Regions from separate parts of the Bacillus sp. XF8 genome, predicted to be linked through region 2. Evidence: riboswitches for the same ligand, from Rfam matches in the RefSeq annotation. Region 2 holds a riboswitch; the other holds the start of a gene.
The links. A riboswitch is a leader RNA that binds a small molecule or an ion and turns the genes downstream of it on or off. The one in region 2 is predicted to bind S-adenosylmethionine.
Positions count from the first base shown of each region.

Region 1 (4,892 bases), on a different contig from region 2:
TTGCTTCTTTGCTTTCTCCGCGAGCGTAATATGAGTGCGAGAACGTTTTGTTTGTGTATGAATCACTTGCGGTCTGTGCACGATTTGCTTTTCTGTAACAGGCGTTAGGTTGGCGATTCCACGTTTCATCCCTTCGATATGCGCTGGCGTTGTACCACAACACCCCCCAAGTAGCCGAATCCCCTGTTCAATAAACTTCGGTGTCATTGCTTCAAAATAAGCAGGACTCCCTTCATATACGTAGCGCCCTTCCACATAGTTTGGAAGACCTGCATTAGGATAAGCTGACAAATAACCGTTCTTTGGAATCGATATCATCTTGAAAGCTTCCGTCATATGAAGCGGTCCTAGCTGACAGTTTAAGCCGACTATATTTGCACCGTAATCTAAAAGCCGCGTTAATATTTCATTTACATCATTCCCATTTTGAGTTGTGCCAGCTTCATGAAGCGCTAGCTGCGCAATAATTGGAATATCCGTTTGCTTCCTTAGCACTTTCACTGCATGTAGTAATTCAAATTCATCATAAAAAGTTTCAAGTAATAGCCCATCCACATGTTCTTCTATTAATGCCCCAGCTTGCTCAAGCAACATAAATTCCCGTTCCATGTCAGTCGTTGTGACCGCACCGATATGTTTCATCCCACCAATTGTCCCTAAAATAGCATTCTTATCTGTCACAGCTGCTTTCGCCAATTTTACCGCCGCTCTATTAATTTGAACAACCTGATTTTCTAAGCCATATGTACGCAATTTTGCTTCATTTGCACCATACGTATTTGTTTGAATCACATCTGCACCAGCAGCTATATATTGTTTATGGATAGATATAATTAAATCTGGATCTGATAGATTTAATTCTTCAAAACTACTTTGCAAACCATGAGAATGTAATAACGTACCAACTGCTCCATCACCAATAACAATTCCTTTTGATAATAAATCTAGAATTTTCACTTATCTCCCTCTTTTCTATTAATATAAAAATCCCCTCTTCACCTTGAAGAGGGGGACATCATCAATCCTCCTCTTATCATGCAAAACAAATTGTTTTGCAGGTATTAGCACCGTTTCAAACATTTCGTTTGAAGGTTGCCGGGTTTCACAGGGCCTTTCCCTCCACCGCTCTCAATAAGAGTTTGTCTTTATATTTTTTTATGTAATTAAAAGGAAATACGTTCCCCTTTTATATAAATCCAGTTTGATTCTTCAACATATAAGTCGCTGCCACGAAGAACAAAAGGTGACCTACACTCGTTTTCTCTCTTTGTTTTAACTTCGCATGGAGCAAGAAGAGGATGTGACAGCTTCCATGCATAGACGGATGCTCTTCTCACCTAAAAAGAAAGGTTGTATGCCGTTTTTTTAATTTGTATTTATATAGCAAACTTTGTTAATTTTTTCATAAATTTAGCATGAGATAGACTAAAAGTCAATGGAATTAACAGAAAAATAAAAAATATTTAAAATAAAGTTGCAATTCAATCATTTTTTATTGTAAAGTTAAAAACATAATAAAATTTCATACAAATTATTCTTATCTAGAGAGGTAGAGGGACTGGCCCTATGACACCTCAGCAACCATTAACACGTTCGTTAATAAGGTGCTAATTCCAGCAAATTGTGAAAAGATTTGACAGATAAGGAGAAGACTATATTTACATGAAAGCCTTCTTCTTAGAAGGCTTTTTTTATTTTTATCAAGGAGGAATTTCACATGTCAACAATCGAAACAAAACTAGCTCAAATCGGCAATCGAAGCGAAACTACAACAGGAACGGTTAATCCCCCTGTTTACTTTTCAACGGCTTATCGTCATGAAGGAATTGGAAAATCAACAGGTTTTGATTATTCACGAACTGGAAATCCAACACGTGGTCTTTTAGAACACGCAATTGCCGATTTAGAAGAAGGCGAACAAGGCTACGCCTGTAGTTCTGGAATGGCAGCTGTTCTTCTTGTTCTTTCTTTATTCCGCTCTGGAGATGAACTTATCGTATCAGAAGACTTATACGGAGGAACCTATCGTTTATTTTCGGAACATGAGGAAAAATGGAATATTCGATGTAGATACGTAGATACACAATCTATAAAACAAATAGAAAAAGCTATCTCTTCTCAAACAAAAGCTATTTTTATAGAAACACCAACTAATCCATTAATGCAAGTAACAGATATTACAGCTGTAGCAGCCGTCGCAAAAAGACATGGATTACTTTTAATTGTCGATAACACTTTTTACACCCCATACATCCAACAACCGTTAACTGAAGGCGCAGATATTGTGCTTCACAGTGCGACAAAGTATTTAGGTGGTCATAATGATGTCCTAAGTGGCCTAGTCGTTGCAAAAGGCCAGGCACTTTGCGAAGAACTTGCTCACTATCATAACGCTGCTGGTGCTGTATTAAGTCCATTTGATTCATGGTTATTAATTCGCGGTATGAAAACATTGGCTCTTCGTATGAAACAACATGAAGAAAACGCAAAGAAAATCGTTTCTTATTTAAAGGGGGAGGACGGTGTAACCGATGTTTTTTATCCAGGAAGGGGCGGCATGATTTCGTTTCGCCTTCGCGATGAAAAATGGATAAATCCTTTCTTACAATCTTTATCGCTAATTACCTTTGCAGAAAGCCTTGGCGGAGTTGAAAGTTTAATGACGTATCCAGCAACACAAACACATGCAGATATCCCAGAAGAAGTGCGTACAGCACGCGGTGTATGTAATCGTCTCCTTCGTTTCTCCGTCGGCATTGAAAACGGGGAAGACTTAATTCAAGACTTAAAACAAGCAATTAAACATGTGAAAGAAGGTGTAAAAATATGAGTTATTCCTTAGATACACTCTTACTTCATAACCAATATAAACATGACCCACGAACAGGTGCTGTTAACGTTCCCATCTATAATACATCAACATTTCATCAATTTGATGTAGATACATTTGGAAAATACGACTACAGTCGATCCGGTAATCCAACGCGAGAAGCACTAGAAGATATTATTGCTTTACTAGAAGGGGGAACAAAAGGATTTGCCTTTGCATCTGGAATCGCAGCAATTTCCACTGCCTTTCTTCTTTTATCACAAGGCGATCATGTTCTTATTTCTGAAGATGTATATGGAGGGACTTATCGCATTGTAACAGAAGTTCTATCTCGTTATGGGGTTTCACACACATTTGTTGACATGACCAATTTAGAAGAAGTAAAACAAAATATTAGACCGAACACAAAAGTCTTTTACGTTGAAACACCATCCAATCCATTATTAAAGGTAACCGATATTCGCGCTGTTTGCGAATTAGCAAAATCCACCGGTGCACTTACATTTGTTGATAACACATTTTTAACACCGTTATTCCAAAAACCAATTGAACTCGGAGCGGATGTTGTACTTCATAGCGCGACAAAATTTATTGCGGGGCATAGTGATGTTACAGCTGGATTAGCGGTTGTAAAAGATGAGGAACTCGCTAAAAAACTCGGCTTCTTGCAAAATGCATTTGGCGCTATATTAGGACCACAAGATTGTTCTCTCGTTCTTCGCGGCCTGAAAACATTACACGTGCGTCTCGAACACTCAGCAACAAATGCAAATAAAATTGCACATTACTTACAAAAGCACTCAAAAATTCAGAATGTGTATTACCCTGGATTAGAATCACACCTAGGCTATGACATACAACAATCACAAGCACAATCTGCCGGTGCTGTTCTATCTTTCACGCTGCAATCTGAAGATGCGCTGCGACAGTTTTTATCTCAAGTTAAACTTCCTGTATTTGCAGTAAGTCTAGGAGCTGTGGAATCCATCCTTTCCTACCCTGCAAAAATGTCACATGCAGCATTATCACAAGAAGCACGTGATGAAAGAGATATTTCTAATTCATTGCTCCGTTTATCAGTTGGCCTTGAAAATGTAGATGATTTAATTGCCGATTTTGAAAATGCACTTTCTTATGTCGAAGAACCTGTGAATGCATAATGATAATCTTAAATAAAATATAAAAAGAACCTAATTTTTAGGTTCTTTTTATATTTCCATTTGCATCGTGTCATGCGCAAATATAATATCGAGTCCATTTTTCTGAAGATCCATTGCGATTCCACGTAGTTCGTCATGGCCAAGATTATCAACTTCTTCAATATGCGTAATAATTGTTTTCTTTGCTCTTAGTTTTTTCACAACTTCTAAAGTTTCTTCAAACGTCGCTTCTCGCATTCCCTCAATGTACGCACGTTCAAGTAACCGCTTTTTTGTTTTTCAGCTAAATTCAACCATACCCATTGGTAAGATTGCTAAATCTAAATTTCCTATTAAATGTGTCGGTGGTTCCCATTTATATAGCTCATCAGGTGCAATTAGTATTTTCTTTTCATTTTCTTCTAATAGGAATGCATAGACATATTCTTCATGTAAACGGAATGGAGTAACTTTAATATTGTTCTTAATAAAAGAATGCCCATCTTGTAAAACTTGAAGATCTATCCATCCTTGTTGATGCATAAATTGTAAATGATCCCATGAACCTAAAAATTGTTTCATATCCTTAGCCACTTGTTCCGGTAAATAAACTGTTGTTTCCCAAGCTTTCTTTGTTTCAAAAGCCATTGTTTCCCAAATTCTTCTCCCCATCGTATGATCAGGATGCCAATGTGAATAAATTCCCGCTTCCACTCTTTGAATATGAGCTCGCTCTAATTGCAGACGTATTTCCTCTGGTGTGTCAATCAACAAGCTAAGATCATGAATAAACACACTCGGTCCCATTCGGCTATATGGGACACCTTTTTCACGAGCTTCTTTACACACTTTACTATCGCTCCCCGGTCTTGGGATAGGAATAGCTCCACCTGTTCCTAAAAATTCAATCTTCATGTTATCCC
Region 1 is NZ_JAGDQK010000005.1:49,705-54,596, forward strand. It holds gene J4P91_RS05580 (bifunctional homocysteine S-methyltransferase/methylenetetrahydrofolate reductase) at 1-957, opposite strand, end outside; SAM riboswitch class I at 1,028-1,138, opposite strand; SAM riboswitch class I at 1,535-1,647, shown strand; gene J4P91_RS05585 (methionine biosynthesis PLP-dependent protein) at 1,718-2,830, shown strand; gene metC (cystathionine beta-lyase) at 2,827-3,990, shown strand; gene J4P91_RS28765 (hypothetical protein) at 4,039-4,227, opposite strand; gene J4P91_RS05595 (MBL fold metallo-hydrolase) at 4,270-4,884, opposite strand.
Region 1: another riboswitch for S-adenosylmethionine. It lies ahead of J4P91_RS05585 (methionine biosynthesis PLP-dependent protein); the one in region 2 lies ahead of J4P91_RS12375 (MetQ/NlpA family ABC transporter substrate-binding protein).

Region 2 (4,892 bases):
AACAGCTACTGCAAAAAATGCATTTGTATAAATAGGAGGTTTATATGGCAAGCATTGAAACAAAGAGACTAAAGATGATTCCTTTTACATTAGAACTTGTAGAGGCAACGATAAAAGGAAGGGAAGAGCTTCAAGAAATCATACCGTATAAAATATCTTTAGAATGGCCAATGCCTGATTATAAAGATATTTTACCTTGGATTGCTGAAGGTTTACGAAAAAATCCAGAACAAAGTAAGTGGAGTGGGCTAATTATTCATAAGGAAGATAATATCATCATTGGTGATATGGGGTGTAAAGGTGCACCCGATTCAATCGGAACAGTTGAAGTTGGATATAGTATAGTATCAAGTTATCAAGGAAATGGTTATGCGACTGAAATGGTGAGAGCCTTTGTAGAATGGTTGCAGCAGAATGAGGAAGTACAAACGATTCAAGCAGATTGTTTCACCAGTAACGTTGCTTCAAGTAGAGTGTTAGAAAAAGCAGGCTTTACATGTGTACTTGAGGAACAACATATGAAATATTGGATTGTAAAGTGAAGTGGAAGAGGTATACGTCCCTAAGAGGGGAAAATATACCTCTTTTTCTTACAAAATGATTACTTCTTTTATATACTTTTGTTTCATCATTCCCTTCTGTGAAGAAATTCGTTACAATGGAGTTATATGAGAAATTTGTACATAAATCAAATTCATAAAGTATGAACCACACATAATAGTAAATTAAAAATCCTCTATTTGAATGAAAACCCTTTATAGCACGAATCGATTGTTGAGAAAAGTGCCTTCTTTCAAATAAACTCAAATGTAATGATTCAAAAAAGGATCATTTTAAATTAATAGAAGTATGGATGATGCACGGAGGCTAGTACAAATGAAACAAAATAAGAAAAATAAAAAAAGAAGAATCTTGCAAGTGTTCTTGCTTATGATTAGTTCTATGATTCTATTTGTAAGTTATGTAGCTTACGATATTTGGAGTTATCGCTTTAAAACAGATGAGGTACCTACAGATGCTGCTGTTGTACTAGGAGCGGCTTCTTGGAACGGAAAACCGTCTCCTGTATTTCGCGAAAGAATCAATCATGCGATTTCCTTGTACAAGAATGGAAGTATTAAAAAAATTATTTTTACAGGTGGTACCAAATTTGAAGCGGAGCAGGAAGAAGCACGTACTGCGAAAGCGTATGCATTAAAGCATAACGTAAAGGATGAAGACATATTAATTGAAACACAGTCACGTTTTACAGAAGATAATTTAAAGAATGCTAAGCAGGTCGGAATTGACAATGGCTTACATACATACACGATTGTAAGTGATCCTCTTCATATGAAGCGAGCGATGAGAATAGCGAAGCATATTGGGATGGATGCGTATGCATCACCAACTCCAACATCAGCATATAAAACATTAGATACAGAAATTCCGTTCTTTTTTAAAGAATTATGTTCTTATATTGGGTATGTTGCATCGTTACCTTTACGTATTTTAAAAGGTGATTAAAAAGCAAGAAAAGGATAGATAAAGGCAGAGTAATTCTGCTAAGTCTATCCTTTTTTATGTAAGTACGGTTTGAATTTTCTATAACTTAACAAATTATAGAATTTTTTTCGATTAAAACCTTGTATTTTCATCGGAATAGTGACACAATAGAGGGCATAATCAAATATAATCTTATCGAGAGAAGTGGAGGGAACGGCCCAATGAAACTTCAGCAACCTGAAAGAGAATGAAAAGGTGCTAATTCCGAGTAGATAAGAAGGAAAAGAGATGACAACCTTCTTATATGTAAGGTTGTTTTTTAGTAGGAGGAGAGAAGATGAAGCGTTTATTTTTTACACTTGTAAGTATTGTATGTAGTTTATTTGTTATTACTGGTTGTACGCAGTCATCAGCGGGCGATCAAAAAGAAATTCGTTTAGGTTTTACGCCTGGTCCGTATAGTGATCAAGTGAAAAAATCCGTACAACCGTATTTAGAGAAAAAGGGGTATAAAATTAAAATTGTAGAGTTTAATTCACCAAACGAAACAAATCCCGCACTAACGAATAAGGATATTGATGCAAATATATTTCAAAGTACTGCTTTTATGGAATCTTACGCAAAAGAAAATAATGCGAAAATTTCAAGCATTATTCAAGTTCCATCAGCACCTCAAGGTGTATACTCTGAAAAACATAAATCATTAGATGATTTGAAAGATGGAATGAAAATCGGGGTACCAAATGATCCGGTTAATTTAGAACGTGCATTACGTATTTTAGAAGGCATTGGCTGGGTGAAATTAAAAGAAAATGTAAATATTTTAACAATTTCCGAAAAAGATATAACGTTTAAAAAGAAAGATTTTAAATTGGTACCGCTTGAATCACCACAAATCCCAAGGGCAATGAAAGATTTAGATTACGGTATTATTAACGGAAACCTTGTCATTTCATCTGGACATAAGTTAAAAGAAGCACTGGAATTAGAAAAAACGCCATCACAACATAGAATTATTGTTACTGTTCGTGATGAAGATAAGGAAAAAACATTTGCTAAAGATTTAATTGAGGCATATCATTCACCAGAATTTAAAAAGATGATTCAATCTGAAGAACAATTTGAAGGTTTTGTTTTACCAGACTACTTAAAGTAAAGGAGATTTTCATATGACGCTCACGTTTGTAGAAACAGAAGAACAGCTTCTCATATTAGAGAAAATAAAAGGATTAACTCCTAAGTTTGCGGAAAGAGAACATCAACTGAGTGAACTGGGATCTTTTCCTTTTGAAAATATTAAAGATTTACAGAATATTGGTTATACAAAGTTAACCCTCCCGAAAGACTTTGGGGGAAAAGCTATTTCATTATATGATTTTGTTTTATTTCAAGAGAAAATTGCAGAGGGTGATGGAGCAACGGCTCTATCAATTGGTTGGCATCTTGGAATTGTGAAAGAGCTTGCTGAAAATCGGTCGTGGAAACCTGATATGTTTTCTTGGTTTTGCGAAGAAGTAAAAAAAGGTGCTCTCTTTAACCGAGCGGCAACAGAACCAAAAACAGGGAGTCCAACGCGGGGCGGAAAACCAGAAACGTTAGCTGTACAAAAAGGTAATAAATGGATTGTAAACGGAAGAAAGACTTTTACAACGATGGCACCAGTGCTCGATTATTTCATCATATCTGCGAGCATCGAAGGGCGAGATGAGATCGGTGAATTTATTATTCCAAGACATGAAAAGGGTGTGATTATTGAGGAGACATGGGATAGTGTTGCGATGCGTGGAACTGCTAGCCATGATCTTGTATTACAGAATGTTGAAATCCCGAATAAATTCTTTACAGATATAAAAGGTTCAAAGTCGAAACCAAAAGGAATTGGATGGTTACTTCATATACCAGCATGCTATTTAGGGATTGCACAGGCTGCAAGAAATTATGCCATTGATTTCGCAAAATCATATCAACCGAATAGTCTCAATCATCCTATTAGCTTACTCCCTAATGTTCGAAGATTAGTTGGAGAATTAGAGCTAGAACTCTTGCAGGCTCGTACTTTTTTATACCAAGTTGCTAAAAAATATGATGCCGTAGAAGATAAACAAACCTTACAAGCGGAATTAGCAGCGGCGAAATATATTGCGACGAATGCGGCGATATCGGTTGTTGATAAAGCGATGCGAATTGTTGGGGCAAAAAGCTTATCTGAGAAAAATCCATTACATCGCTATTATTTAAATGTTCGTGCTGGTTTACACAATCCACCAATGGATGATGTAACACTCTCATTATTAGCAGACGATGCCTTTAAATCAAATGAAAAGGAGTGAACGAAATGATAACGTTACGCGATATAAATAAAACCTTTCAGACGAAAGAAGGTGTATTTCACGGTGTAAAATCAGTCTCTTTGCAAATTGAAGAACATGATATATATGGAATTGCTGGTTTAAGTGGTGCCGGAAAGTCGACGTTATTACGTACAATGAATTTACTGGAAAAACCAGATTCTGGATCGGTGATTGTAAATGGGGAAGATTTAACAAAGTTATCCAAGAAAGATTTGCGAACCGCAAGACAGTCAATCGGTATGATTTTTCAGCATTTTCATCTTCTTCATAATAAAAATGTATCGGATAATATTGCCTTACCATTAGAATTGAAATCAGTTTCAAAAGAAGAGAAAGAAAAACGAGTGAGAGAATGTTTAGAAATTGTTGGCTTAAGTGATAAAGCACATCATTTTCCTTCTCAATTAAGCGGTGGGCAAAAACAGCGTGTTGCGATTGCTCGTGCATTAGCAAATGATCCAAAAGTATTACTTTGTGATGAACCGACATCGGCACTCGATCCGAAAACGACACTATCTATTTTGCAATTTTTACAAAAGATAAATAAAGAGTTAGGAGTTACAATCGTAATTGTAACTCATGAAATGAATGTAATTAAACAAATTTGTAATAAAGTAGCAGTGATGGAAGAAGGAGAAGTTGTTGAATCATTCCACTTACGTGATCAACACTTAAAACCAACATCAGAAATTGCGAAGCTTCTATTAGGTATAGAGGAAGAGAGGGGCATGGCACATGTTCAATAATGTTATTCCGCTGCTTCCAGAGATTTGGACATCACTTTTACAAACATTATTAATGGTTGGACTCTCAGTTGGAGCAGCAATTATTTTAGGTGTTCCTTTAGGTGTAATTTTATATTTTACAAGTAAAGGACAAATTTTGGAACAAAATATTGTCCATCGTATTTTAAATGGCATTGTAAATATTATTCGCTCATTTCCATTTATTATTTTGCTAGTGGCTCTTGTACCACTTACAAGAACTTTATTAGGAACTACAATTGGTCCAATTGCTGCAACGATTCCTTTATCAGTAGCAGCAATCCCTTATTTT
Region 2 is NZ_JAGDQK010000019.1:33,672-38,563, forward strand. It holds gene J4P91_RS12360 (GNAT family N-acetyltransferase) at 1-35, shown strand, start outside; gene J4P91_RS12365 (GNAT family N-acetyltransferase) at 45-542, shown strand; gene J4P91_RS12370 (YdcF family protein) at 877-1,506, shown strand; SAM riboswitch class I at 1,675-1,764, shown strand; gene J4P91_RS12375 (MetQ/NlpA family ABC transporter substrate-binding protein) at 1,823-2,641, shown strand; gene J4P91_RS12380 (acyl-CoA dehydrogenase family protein) at 2,655-3,815, shown strand; gene J4P91_RS12385 (methionine ABC transporter ATP-binding protein) at 3,821-4,582, shown strand; gene J4P91_RS12390 (methionine ABC transporter permease) at 4,572-4,892, shown strand, end outside.